One region of the Sphingomonas sp. SL1004 genome, then DNA from elsewhere that is predicted to be linked to it. Evidence: riboswitches for the same ligand, from Rfam matches in the RefSeq annotation. Region 1 holds a riboswitch; each other region holds the start of a gene.
The links. Region 1 has a riboswitch for cobalamin ahead of AC3D24_RS17050 (TonB-dependent receptor plug domain-containing protein). Riboswitches for the same ligand answer to the same signal wherever they lie in the genome.

Region 1 (4,346 bases):
GGCGTATAGGTGCTGGCGATGACGAGATCGGGATGCAGCGCGATCACCTCCTCGGCAGTCCCCGCGGTCGCACGAAAACGGCCCGCGACGTCGAGCGGAATCGAGGTCGCGGCCGGATCCTGCGAATACCGGCTGATCGCGGCGATCCGCGAGGCCGGCAGGATCCGGACCAGCACCGAATCCACGCACGGGTTGGTCGAGACGATCCCCCCGCCTCCGCTCGGTGGTGCTGCACATCCGCCGAGCAGCAGGGCGGCGAGGATTGCCCCCGACCTCATTTCAGGCGCAACCGCACGCCGCCATACGCCGCACGGCCATAGGTGCCGTAGCCCGTGACCGTCTGATAACTCGCGTCGGTGACGTTATCGACACGACCGTAGATCGCGAACCGCTCACCGATCGGGAACTCCGCACGGACGCTGCCGATCGCATAGCCGTCGATCCGCGTCGTGTTGCCGGCATCGTTGAAGCTGTCGTCGACCAGCGACACGGTGCCGCCGACCGAGAGCCCGAACCCGAACCGGTAATCGGCGTTGACGCTGGCGGTCTGCCGCGGGCGACGCGCGAGTTCGTTGCCGTAATTCGCGCCGATCGAGCGGTTCTCGGTGTGGATGTAGCTGTAGTTGGCGGTGAGCGTCAGCGCATCGACCGGACGCAACGCCAGCGTGAACTCGACTCCGTCCGCCTCGGCGCGCGCGATGTTCTGGTAGGTGTACGTCTCCAGATCGAAATCGATCTGGTTGCGCGTGCGGCGGTTGAAATAGGTCACGCCGACGCGGGCCCGGTCGCCGAGGAACGCCTGCTCGACGCCGATATCGAAATTGCGTGCCGTCTCCGGGTCCAGATCGCGGTCACCATATTCGGAGAAGAGCTGGTACAGCGTCGGCGCCTTGAACCCTTCACCATAGCTTGCGCGGACGGTGGTGCCGGTCCGCAGCGCCAGCGCCGCGTTCGCGCCGAACGTCGTGTGGTTGCCGAAATCCTCGTGATCGTCGTTGCGGACGCCGCCGGTGATCGTGAGGATGTCGAGCGGCTTGACGATCAACTGGCCGTAAACGCTGGTGATTCCGGTATCGGCATAGGTGAAGCCGTCATTGTAACGGCTGTTCTCGCGCTCCACGCCGGCGACGACGCGGACCTGGTCGAGCGGGCGAAAGTCGCCTTGGTATTCGTAGCGCTCGCTACGGCCGCGACCGATGAACGACGGGTCCGCGCCGAACGCCGGCTCGTAATTGTCGCGGTCGATGTCGGCGATCGTGAACGCGACCCGGTTGTTGAACCGTCCGTCGGCGAAGTTCGCGTGCAGCCCCGCATAGCCGTAAAGCTCCTGCGTCTTGCTATAGTCGGCGGTGTCGGCAAGCACATAGTCGGGCGCCGGGAAGCCATCCAGTTCGCCCCGGCTGTCCGCGAAATACCCGCGCAGGTCGAGGCCGATCCCTGGCGCGAACTCGACGCCGAGCCGTCCGGTCGCGCCATATTGACGATACCCGTCCCGCTCCGTCCCGTCAGCGGCCGATGAAATCCCGTCGGTCTTCAGATACCCGCCGGTCAGCGATCCCGACACTGGCCCGGTCTTCCCCAACACGCCTGCGCTCGCGAACACGCTGTCGGCATAGCCATATTCGGCGTTGGCGCGCGCCTGCAAACCCTCGCTCGGTGCGGCGGTGATGATGTTGACGACGCCGCCGATCGCCTGGCTGCCCCAAGGCACCGAGTTCGGTCCGCGCAACACTTCGATCCGCTCGACCGAACTCGACAGGAGATTGCCGAAATCGAAGCCGCCGCCGGTCGACGACGGATCGTTGACCCGCACGCCGTCGATCACCACCAACGTCTGGTCGGACTCGGCACCGCGGATCCGCACACCGGTCAAAGCACCCAGCGTGCCGTTGCGCGTCACGGTAACACCCGGCGTGGTCGCGAGCAGGTCTGACACGACGACGGTCTGGCGGCGCTCGATCTCGGCGCGGTCGATCACGGTCACCGCCTGGCCGACTTCGCTCGCGGGTTGCGCGACGCGGGTCGCGGTGACGACGACTTCGGGCGCGTCGCTGTCGGGGATGTCCTGCGCATAGGCCGGCGATGCGATCAGCGCGGCGCTCAGGAGAAGGAGAAATTTCGTCATGGGTTACGTCCTGAAAAGCCGCTCGCGACCATTCGCGAAACGGCAGACGTCTCTCACTCGAGGGAACTCCATTTGACCGGAGCGCTCGTCCGCGCCGGAGCACCCGCCCGCGCAGTGGATCGACCGTGAGGGGCAGGTCTCCTGGCTTCCGGGTCATCGCCTCCACCCCGCCTTCCCAGATCGAAACCCAGTGGCGTAATCGGGGTGGCCGCTTTCCGGTCACAGTTGCGGGGACAGCGCCGGCCTTGCGGATTTGGGTCCTGACGACCTGCCCGCGCACCGACTTCCCTTTTGATCCCGTCGCCGGGAACCCTTCACGCGCTCGGCATTAGTCGCACGCCATGCACGGGTCAACGCGTGCCGGTTCAGCGGATCCCGTAGCGCAACCCGACCCAGATCGTCCGCGGTGTCGCGCGTTCGACGATGTTCGCCCCGCTGATCCCCGCCTCGACCCGCTCGTTGAACAAATTCTCGCCGCGCAGTTCGGCGACCAGCGATCGCATGATCGGCAGCGCGGCATACGCATCCAGCGTCGTCGCCGGATCGAGTACGCGCGTATTCTGGTCGTCGTCATATTGCTGGCCGATGTGCCGCACGGTCAGCGACAGCGCGGCCGCGTCGTGCCGCCAGTCGACGGTCCCCGACACCTGATCGCGCGGCGTCTGTGCCGGTCGCAAACCATCGAGCGCAGCCGTGATTCCCGATCCCTCGACCTTCGAGTTGGTATGCGACCACGACGCCTGTACGCCGAAGGCGCCGGGTCGATACGACGCATCCAGCTCGAACCCATGCGCTCGGATCGCATCGAGGTTCTGGCGCACGCGGTAGGTCGTCACCCCCGGCAACACCTGCGTCGGACTGGTCGTCGTGACGTTGGCGATCGCATCCTTCAGCCGGTTGTAGAAATAGGTCGCTGCGATGCTCACCCCCGGCGCCGGCGTCAGCGTGATGCCGCCCTCGACCCCGGTCAGTCGCTCCGGCGACAACAGCGCATTCGCCGCGGTCGCATCGTTACCGACGCGGAACGGGCGATACAGTTCATTGAGCGTCGGCAACCGCCACCCGCGATAGCCGGCGGCGCGCAATGTGATCGCGTCGAGCGGCTTGTACGCCACGCCCGCCCGCCCGGTTGTCTCGCTGCCGTTGCGGTCCGCGTAGCGCAGATTGGTCAGTGCCACGCCGGTCGCCAGCGGACGTTCGGACAGATAGCCGCCATCGATCGACCACCAGTCGACCCGCCCGCCGAGGCTGAAGGTGAAGTCGCCTGCGACCAGGCTGCCATCGGCGAACACGCCGGTCGTCGTCGTGCTCCCCCCCGCTTCGCGCCGCCGCGTCGGGACCGCGTTCACGAACGTATAGAGCTCCTGTGTCTTGCCGCTGACGTCGCGGATATCCGCGCCGAGGCGCAACGTGATGCTCTCGCCCAAGGGCGGCGCAATCTCGACGCGTCCGCCCAGCCCGGTGGCCGGCGTATTATACTGGTTCAGCGACTGGATCGCGGTCGTCCGCGCGGCATTGATGCTGTTGAAGCTGCTCGCGAACGCGCGCGTCTGCAGATAGGCGAGCGCGGAATACGCCCAGTTCCCGCGCCCGATCAGGCGGATGCTGGCGTCGGCGCCTCCGCTCTTGTTGTCGGTAAAGTCGCTGCCGCGGTCGCGCTTGTCGGTGAACGCGCTCGCATTCATCTGCAATTCGGTCTTCGCGCCGATCCCGACGACGGTCCGCAGCGCACCCGACGCCTGTTCGTACGGGGCTGGTCGATCAACGATCCCGCGGCTTTCCTCGACGGTCGGCGTAAAGCCGTCACCGCGTGCATAGGCCCCTGACAAGGTGGCGAATCCCGATCCACGGACCAGCGCCGCAGAGCCCTGCGCGTCGACCGAGTCACGGCTGCCATAGGCGACGCTGCCCTGGAACGGGGTCAGTTGATCGGGCGTCGCGCTTTCCAGCTCGACCGTCCCGGCCAAGGCTCCCGGCCCCTGATACCCGCTGCCGCCGCCGCGCGTGACGCGGATGCGGCCGAGCCGCCCCGTCGCATACGCCGGAAACGCGACCCATCCGCCGAACGGATCCGCCTGCGGGACGCCATCGAAGATCAGCAGCGCGCGGCTCGACGCGTTACCACCAATGCCGCGCAGCGAAATGCCTTGGCTGGTCGGGTTGGCACTGCGCGAATCCGAGCGACGGAACTGCTGCAGGCCGGCGACGTCGGCGAGGATGC
Region 2 (4,346 bases), 2.6 Mb from region 1:
GACGTGACGTTCGCGCCGGGGACGACGGTGCTCGACTTCGCCTTGGTCGAGGCGGGCACCCCGGTAGACGCGCGCGCAGACCTCGGCATCGGCCTGGACGACGTCGCTGTGAAGGGCCGCAACGTCGAGGTCACCGTCCACAGCCTCGGCGCGAAGGACGCGAAGGGTGGCCACGCGAATCTGGTCGACCCGACGGGCAAAGTGCTGGCGACCACGACCATCCCGCCGCTCGCCGCCCCGATCGACCTCCGGCCGAAAACCACGACCGTGAAGCTGGCGATCCCGGCTCGCGTCGATCCCGCAACGCTCGCCGTCCACGTCGCGCTCACCGGAGACGAGCCCGAGATCACCCAGGCCAACAACCTCGTTCCGTTACCTCGATGACGGGTGCCCGATGACACCTCACCAGAACCCTGCCCCGAACCCCGTCGATGGTTATTCCACACCGACATCTACCCATCGTCATCCCCGCGCAGGCGGGGACCCAGATACTCTAACGTCGGCGATCACGCCGAAAAGCCAGCCAGTATGGGTTCCCGCCTGCGCGGGATTGACCGACGGATTTTTGACGGGTGCGGGGACCAACCCCGTTCATAGCTGGACCGCGCCAATCCCGAGTCCCTCCCCCGTCCAGACTGGGCTCGCCCCCACCCCGTTCGTGCTGAGCGAAGTCGAAGCACACGTATCCAAGGGGGAGCCGTTCACTCTAGGCGAACGGAGAGGTGCAAGATGACTCCGACCCGCAGAAACGTACTCGTCGGCTTGGCGTCATCAGCCTTCCTCCCCACAACCGCCCGCGCCCAATCCACCACGTCCCTGCGCCAAGCCCTGGACACCGCCGCTGCAACCGACCCAGACGAAGCGCTCCACCTGCTAGCCCCCTTCAACGAAGAGGGCCTGCAACCCGGCGAACGGCTCGACCTGACCACCGCCCGCGCCGGTCTCACGATCGACGCCGCCATCGGACGGTCCGTGTTCGGCCGCACCGGACGGAGCCCGTATCGCGTCACGCCGACCACCGGCGCGTGGAAGGCCGCGCGCCTCGATAACGCCAAGGTCGATGCAGACACCGCTGCCATCCAAACCGATGCAGACGCCGGCATAATCCTCCCCCGCCTATCCCTCGATCGCACGATCGAAGCCCTCCGCACCGCCTCATCAAACCCCGCGATCGATCGCCAGATCTCCACGCTGGAAAGCCTGCGAGACACCGCCCCCTCCGCCCCCGGTGTCGGCCGGCTCCCCGGCGGTGCGGACTGGTACGCACTCGTCTTCCGGCGCTCGCTCGGCACCATGACGCCAGCCTATGCCGAACGTCGACTATTCGCCGAACTGAACCACCTCCAAGCCCGCGCGACCCACCTGTTCGACCAGATCGGCGCCCCCAAGGGCAGAATCGCAGACCGCTACACCAAACTCTGGCGCGACGACCGCTTCCTCTATCCCGACACCGACGCCGGCCGCGCCGAAGCGGTCGCCGACATGAACCGCGTGCTAGCCACGGCCCGCATCCACATCACGGCAGCGTTCGGTCAACTCCCGCCGTGGTGCATCAACGCCGCCGCTCGCCCTCTGTCCGCGCTCGAGATCGCCAGCGGCCGCGCCGGCTACCGCGAAGTCCCGACTCCGTCCCATCCCGGCGCTTATGTCGTAGACATCAAGGACATCCGCCGCCGCCCGCGCTGGACTCTCCCCAGCGTCGTCGCGCACGAACTGCTCCCCGGCCACATGATCCAGCTCGGCCTGGAGGGACCCGCCCCGCCCCACCCGCTCCGGATCGACTATGCCTCCGCGTTCGTCGAAGGGTGGAGCATCTACGCCGAGCAACTCGCCGAAAAGAGCGGCGCCTATACCGATCCCCATGATGCACTCGGCCACGTCCACTGGCTCCTGTTCCGCGTCACTCGCGCGCTGGTCGACATCGGTATTCACCTCCACGGCTGGTCGATCGACCAAGCCCGAGAACGCCTGATCGAATGGCAGGGCGAACCCGCCTATTTCGCGCCGTTCGACGTCGAACTCGCGCGCATCCCGCTCGAACCTGCCTCCCGCGTCGCCGAGGCGATGGCGTGGCTGACGATCGCCGATACCGCGCACGGCAAACCTCCGATCGCCTATCACGCCGCGCTGCTCGGCCATGGTCGCATGCGGACCGACGACATTCGAAACGCGGTCGCCTGACGAAGATCGATTGGCATCGTCCGCGAACGACACTACCCAGGCCGACGAGAGATCGGTTCGCCGGTTCCTCGCCATGATCGCGTCGGTGCCCGAAAGGGCTTGATTGGGAATGCGGTGCGGAAGGGTTCCTTCCAATGCCGCGGCTGTCCCTGCAACTGTAAGCGGTGAGCGAAACGCACGGGCCCTTCACGCGCGAAGGGCAGCCACTGGATCGATGATCTGGGAAGGCGTGGCGTGGAGCTTTGACCCGTGAGCCAGGAGACCTGCCGGCGTCTGGTCGCTCTTGTCCCGGTCCAGGGGGTGGCCGAGGCACGGTGAACGCCGTCTGAGCGACGACACGCGCGGCAGGGGCCGCACGGCGACGCGCGTCGGCCGCTCATGGCGTCCGGTCTTCGCGTGTCGCGGCCGCTCGCGGCAGGCCCCCGTCCTCGTCGGACGCCGGGGAGTTCTGCATGACGACTGCGACGCTAGATAGACCGGTCGAGAGACCGACGCGCGCCGCCACCCGTAAGCGGATCGGCTGGATGTTCGCATGCCTGGTCATTGCCAACATCGCCGCGTGGGGCTGGGCCTTCTCGCTGTTCCACGCGCAACCGCTGATGCTGGGCACCGCGCTGCTCGCTTGGGGTCTTGGCCTGCGCCACGCGGTCGACGCGGACCACATCGCCGCGATCGACAACGTAACGCGCAAACTCATGCAGGACGGCCAGCGCCCGATCGCGGTCGGCTTCTGGTTCGCGATCGGCCACTCGGGCATCGTGCTGATCGCCGCTGTCGCAATCGCGGTTACCGCCAGCGCGCTGTCGCAGTTCGAGGCGTTCAAACAAGTCGGCGGCGTCATCGCGACCGTCATCTCCGCCGTCTTTCTGTTCACGATCGCGGCGATGAACCTGATCATCCTGCGCTCGGTCTGGCGTACCTTCGGCCATGTCCGCGGTGGCGGCACCTATGTCGAGGAGGACCTGGAACTGCTGCTCGGCAATCGCGGCCTGCTCGCGCGGCTGTTCCGGCCGATGTTCCGACTGGTCACGCGGAGCTGGCACATGGCGCCGCTCGGCTTCCTCTTCGGGCTGGGGTTCGACACGGCCACCGAGGTTGCGATCCTTGGCCTGTCCGCGAGCCAAGCCGCCGACGGCCTGTCGATCGGCACCGTGCTCGTTCTACCGGTGCTGTTCGCGACCGGCATGGCGCTGGTCGATACCGCGGACGGTGTCGTCATGCTCGGTGCGTATGAATGGGCGTTCGTGAAGCCGATCCGCAAACTCTATTACAACATCACCATCACGTTGATCTCCGCGATCGGCGCGATCGCGATCGGCGGGATCGAGACGCTCGCGTTGCTCGGCACGAAGCTCGAACTCACGGGCGGCGTATGGGACGTCGCCGCGGCGCTCGGCGAGAATTTCAACGGCCTCGGCTTTGCGATCATCGGCCTGTTCGTGCTCTGCTGGGTGCTGAGCTTTGCGATCTACCGCTGGAAACACTTCGACGAGATCGAAGTCGTGAACGGATAGCTAGCGGCTTGGCGCAAATTCCTTTAGGCCGCCTTCGCGAGGGTCGGTTGGACCGAACCTCACAGATCGCGCCGGTGCCCCAAAGGGCTTGAATGGGAATGCGGTGCGGGGGGATGCCCTCCCAATGCCGCGGCTGTCCCTGCAACTGTAAGCGGTGAGCGAGACGCACACGCCCTTCGTTTTAAAGGGCAGCCACTGGGTAATAACCTGGGAAGGCGTACGTCGAGCCTCGACCCGCGAGCCAGGAGACCTGCCAGCGCAACGGTCGCTCTTGCCATGATCCAGGGGATGGTCGCGGCACGGTACTCCGTCTGAGCGACGAACGCGTGCGGCTACGAAGCCGTGCGTGCGTGTGCTCGAAGGAGAATAAGAATGTCGGATCTCGCCAAAGTCCCCGTAACAATCGTCACCGGCTTCCTCGGAGCGGGCAAGACGACACTGATCAGCCATCTGATCCGCAACGCGAACGGCCGCCGTCTCGCCGTCGTCGTCAACGAATTCGGCACGCTCGGCATCGACGGCGACATCCTCAAGGGCTGCGCGATCCCCGACTGCCCCGCGGAGAACGTGGTGGAGCTCGCCAATGGCTGCATCTGCTGCACCGTCGCCGACGACTTTATCCCGACCGTCGAGACGCTGCTCGCACTCGAC
Region 3 (4,346 bases), 2.7 Mb from region 1:
CAGCCCGGTCTCGACGAGTTCGATCCCCGCCCCGTGTGCGTCGCCGGTGATCCCGCCGATCTTGCGTCGTAACCACGCCGCGATGCCGAGAATGAGGATCGGTCCGGCGAGCAGTGTCGGCACCAGAACCGACGCAAGCGCGAGCATGAGGCCCCACCCGAGCAAGTCCCGCGTTCGAACGGCACCCGCTATCGCTGCCCCGAGGCCACCTTGTCGCAGTGGCGGCAGCAGCCGGACCCACGCCAGCGGCCCCATCCGCGCCACGAACGGCACGAGGACGACACCCCAGCCCGGCGCGCCGACGGCGTGCAGCAGCACGAGCTTCGCCATCATCTGGCCGATGATCGCGATCACGCCGAAGCTGCCGACATGCGGATCCGCCATCACCGCGAGCAACCGCGTCCGATCGCCATGTGCCGCACCCAGACCGTCGGCCAGATCCGCAAGCCCGTCGAGATGCAACGCGCCCGTAATCGCGATCCATATGAACAGCGCGACGCCAGCACCGATCCATGGGTCGACCAGCGATCCAGCCCATCCGGCGCTCGCCACCAGAGCGCCGATCGCCAGCCCGACCAGGGGGTAGACACGGATCGCTTCGGCGAAATCATGGGGGCGGGCCGCCACCGTCGGCATCGGCAACCGGGTCAGGAACCCGAATGCCAGGACCAGCCTTCTCACGTCGCCAGCCCGACGATCTGGACGACGCGCTCTTCGCCGGGCCAAACCCGAAGCGACAACAGCGCGGCATATGGCAGGTCGAAGCTCCAGACCTGGCGTCGGTCGAACCCGCACGCGACGGCGAACGCCGCGCGCATCGTGCCGGCGTGCGTTACAATTAGCGTCGGGCCCGCCGCGAGGTCTGCGAGGGCACGGGAGACACGGTCACATAAAGACGACCAGCGTTCGCCCCCGGGTGGCGCCGCGGAATCAGGATCCTCGTGGAAGCGCGCGAAGGCCGCCGGGTCGATAGACGACGGCACGGCGCCATCCCAGGCGCCGAAATCGAGCTCGCGCCAACGAGGGTCGCGGTCGACGGTTACACCGAGAGGCGCGGCGATTGCTTCCGCGCATGCCGTCGCCCGCACGAGATCGGACGAAACGACACGGTCGATTGCGAGTCCCTGCGCGCGCGTTACGCAGGCCTCGATACCCGCGGCGGTCGCCGGATCGTCGGTGTGGCCGAGCAAGCGTCCCTCGATCGCAGGTGCCCCATGCCGCATCAGATACAGCATCGATGGAGTCACGCCGCCGAAACGCCGGCCTCGGCGAACGTCGCCATCTCGTCGTGGGCCGCCAGCGCTGCCCTTACGAGCAACGTGGCCACCGCCGCCCCGCTGCCTTCGCCAAGCCGCATGCCGAGCGACAGCAGCGGCTCAAGCCGCAGTTTCTCGAGCAGCCGCGCGTGACCGGGCTCCGCGGAGACGTGTGCGGCGAGGCAGTGATCGAGGATATCCGGGCATGCTGCGGCAAGCGGCGCGATCGCCGAGCAGCAGATGAAGCCGTCGAGCATCACCGGGATACCGGCAAGTCGCGCGGCGACGACCGCCCCCGAGATCGCCGCCAATTCGCGCCCGCCGAGCCGGCGCAACGTCTCGAACGGGTTCGTGAGTGCGGGGCGATGCAGCGCGACGCCTGCCTCCACCGTCTCGATCTTTCGTGTCAGGCCGGCCGAGTCCACCCCCGTGCCCGGCCCCACCCAGTCGCGCGCGGCGCCGCCGAAGCTCGCGGCGCAAAGTGCCGCAGCGGTCGTCGAATTGCCGATCCCCATCTCGCCCAGGACAATCAAGTCCGGGGTCCCTTCGACGGCCGCGGCGCCGGCGTTGATCGCCGCCAGGCAGTCGGCTTCGGATAAGGCGGGCGCTGTCGTAAAATCCGTGGTCGGTGTGTCGAGGTCGAGCGCGACCACCTTGAGGTCGAGCCCCGCCACCCTCGACAGTGCGTTGATCGCCGCGCCGCCGTGCTCGAAATTGGCGACCATCTGCGCCGTCACCGATGCCGGAAACGCGCTGACGCCGCGCGCGACGATTCCGTGATTGCCGGCAAAGACGATCGCCCTGCCCGCGTCCAGCCGTGGTCGTTCGCGCCCCTGCCAGCCTGCCATCAGGACTGCGAGATCCTCCAGCCTTCCGAGCGAGCCGGGCGGTTTGGTCAGCGTGGCTTGGCGCGCCTCTGCGGCAGACCGCGCGACCACGTCCGCCTGGGGGAGATTGCGCAGCGCCGAGAGAAACGCGGCAGAGGTCGGGAACGCGGTCATTCGACGACGAATCCGGCGGGCGGCGTGCGGGTGATGAAATGCCCCTTCACGCCCTGCGGCCATTGCTTGAACGGAACCTGCCCGAACGCGCTCTCGCCGTAGAGCCGCGCGTAATCGAGTATCGCGCGCGCGGCGTCCTCGGTCGGCTCGAAGCGGCCGAGCACATAGCCGACCTTGGCGGGCGCGCGCAGATGGATCGTGCAGAAATCCTGGCATGCGAACAGGCACGGCATCTCCTGCACCGCGACATCGGCATAGGCGGGATCGCTCGCCTGCACCGCCTTCAATGCCTGCACGAGCCGTGCGCCACCACGCTGGCCCTCGTCGTCGTCGCGCGCATCGGCGGAATGGCGGCACGTATTGCACGCGACCACCGCGACGCCGTCTTCGACCGGCTTCAGCATATCCGTTCCCGGACGATCTCGGAACGATGTGAACTTGGCATAGGAACCCCTTCGGACAGTCGGACCCGCACCGCGTGAAGGGCGAGAGGCGCATGCCTCCAACCTCCGCACGACGCGAAGCGATGTCGTCGCTCGGGGTGTTACCCGTCCGTTCGGCGCACCCTGGCCGGACGAAAGACGACCGCGACGGGCAGGTCTCCTGGCTCGCGGGTCAACGCCGTCCGCGCCGCCTTCTCGGGACTATCCCAATGGCATGAGGCACGATGGCTCGCCGCGTACAGTTGCAGGGGCAGCCGGGTGTATCCCGTTCCCATTTTCATTTCCCTCGGCGTTGCCGCCTCGGGAAAACCTGTCGCGGGTCGAGCGATACGCGGGCGGTGCTTCGCGCGCAATACGCGGCATCTCGCCAAACGCTCCGTCATGCCGGGCCCGTTCCGGCATCCACCGTTCCGCAAGCTCGACAGGCTGGATTGCGCGGAAGGGTGGACCCCGGAACAGGTCCGGGTGACGGCATGGATGCTGGGCCGAAGCGTCAGAACTCCACGCCGGCCTGCGCCTTCACCCCCGACCGGAAGGGATGTTTCACCTGCGTCATTTCGGTCACCAGATCCGCCATCTCGATCAGATCATCCGGCGCGTTCCGCCCGGTCACCACGACATGCGTCATCTCGGGCTTACCCGCCAACACCGCGAGCACCTCGTCCACCGGCAGATACTCGTATCGCAACACGATGTTCAGTTCGTCCGCTACCACCATCGCATAGGAAGGGTCGGCGATCATCCGCTTGACCTCGTCCCACGCCTCGCGCGCGACCGCGATGTCGCGCGCGCGATCCTGCGTGTCCCAGGTAAAGCCTTCCCCCATCGGCTTGAACTCGCACAGGTCCGGGAACGCATCGAACACCGCCTTCTCGCCGGTCGTCATCGCGCCCTTGACGAACTGCACCACGCCGACTTTCCGCCCATGCCCGATCATCCGCACCGCCATGCCGAACGCGGCGGTCGACTTGCCCTTGCCCTTGCCGGTGTGGACGATGATCAGCCCCTTCTCGATCGTCTTGCTCGCGACGATCCGGTCCTGGACCTCCTTTCGCTTGGCGCTCTTGGCATTCTGCTCGTCGTCGGTCCGCATGATCATGTCCTCTCCTGCTCCCGATGGCGGATCGGCGCGCGCGGCGCTAGAGCGTCCCCCATGCTCCGCATCACCGATCTCAAGCTGCCGCTCAACCACGCCGACGAAGCGCTTCCCGCCGCGATCCGCGATCGCCTGCGCGTCACCCCGCGCGACCTGATCCGCTACACCGTGGCGCGTCGCGCGCACGACGCACGCGACAAGATGGACATCCAGCTCGTCTATTCGGTCGACGTCACGCTGAAGAACGAGGACACCGTCCTCACGCGCTTCCGCAAGGATCGCCACGTCCAGCGCACCCCCGACACCGGCTACCGCTTCGTCACCAAAGGCGGCGCGAGCTACACCGGCCCCCGCCCGGTGGTCGTCGGCGCTGGCCCCTGCGGGTTGTTCGCCGGGCTCATCCTCGCGCAGATGGGATTCCGCCCGATCATCCTCGACCGCGGCAAGGTCGTCCGGGAACGCACCAAGGACACCTGGGGCCTCTGGCGCAAGAGCGTCCTCAACCCAGAATCGAACGTCCAGTTCGGCGAAGGCGGCGCCGGCACCTTCT

Region 2: linked by a shared signal. The riboswitch ahead of AC3D24_RS04935 (HoxN/HupN/NixA family nickel/cobalt transporter) and the one ahead of AC3D24_RS17050 (TonB-dependent receptor plug domain-containing protein) in region 1 are both predicted to bind cobalamin.
Region 3: linked by a shared signal. The riboswitch ahead of AC3D24_RS04795 (DUF1636 domain-containing protein) and the one ahead of AC3D24_RS17050 (TonB-dependent receptor plug domain-containing protein) in region 1 are both predicted to bind cobalamin.

Annotation. Positions count from the first base shown of each region.
Region 1 covers NZ_JBYMUX010000001.1:3,725,153-3,729,498, reverse strand. Annotated here, with positions in the region: gene AC3D24_RS17055 (ABC transporter substrate-binding protein) at 1-278, opposite strand, end outside; gene AC3D24_RS17050 (TonB-dependent receptor plug domain-containing protein) at 275-2,125, opposite strand; cobalamin riboswitch at 2,240-2,455, opposite strand; gene AC3D24_RS17045 (TonB-dependent receptor) at 2,491-4,346, opposite strand, start outside.
Region 2 covers NZ_JBYMUX010000001.1:1,107,650-1,111,995, forward strand. Annotated here, with positions in the region: gene AC3D24_RS04925 (LamG-like jellyroll fold domain-containing protein) at 1-384, shown strand, start outside; gene AC3D24_RS04930 (DUF885 family protein) at 730-2,181, shown strand; cobalamin riboswitch at 2,248-2,466, shown strand; gene AC3D24_RS04935 (HoxN/HupN/NixA family nickel/cobalt transporter) at 2,634-3,695, shown strand; cobalamin riboswitch at 3,751-3,967, shown strand; gene cobW (cobalamin biosynthesis protein CobW) at 4,068-4,346, shown strand, end outside.
Region 3 covers NZ_JBYMUX010000001.1:1,067,168-1,071,513, forward strand. Annotated here, with positions in the region: gene cobS (adenosylcobinamide-GDP ribazoletransferase) at 1-681, opposite strand, end outside; gene AC3D24_RS04785 (histidine phosphatase family protein) at 678-1,247, opposite strand; gene cobT (nicotinate-nucleotide--dimethylbenzimidazole phosphoribosyltransferase) at 1,244-2,257, opposite strand; gene AC3D24_RS04795 (DUF1636 domain-containing protein) at 2,254-2,661, opposite strand; cobalamin riboswitch at 2,834-3,029, opposite strand; gene cobO (cob(I)yrinic acid a,c-diamide adenosyltransferase) at 3,194-3,799, opposite strand; gene AC3D24_RS04805 (NAD(P)/FAD-dependent oxidoreductase) at 3,854-4,346, shown strand, end outside.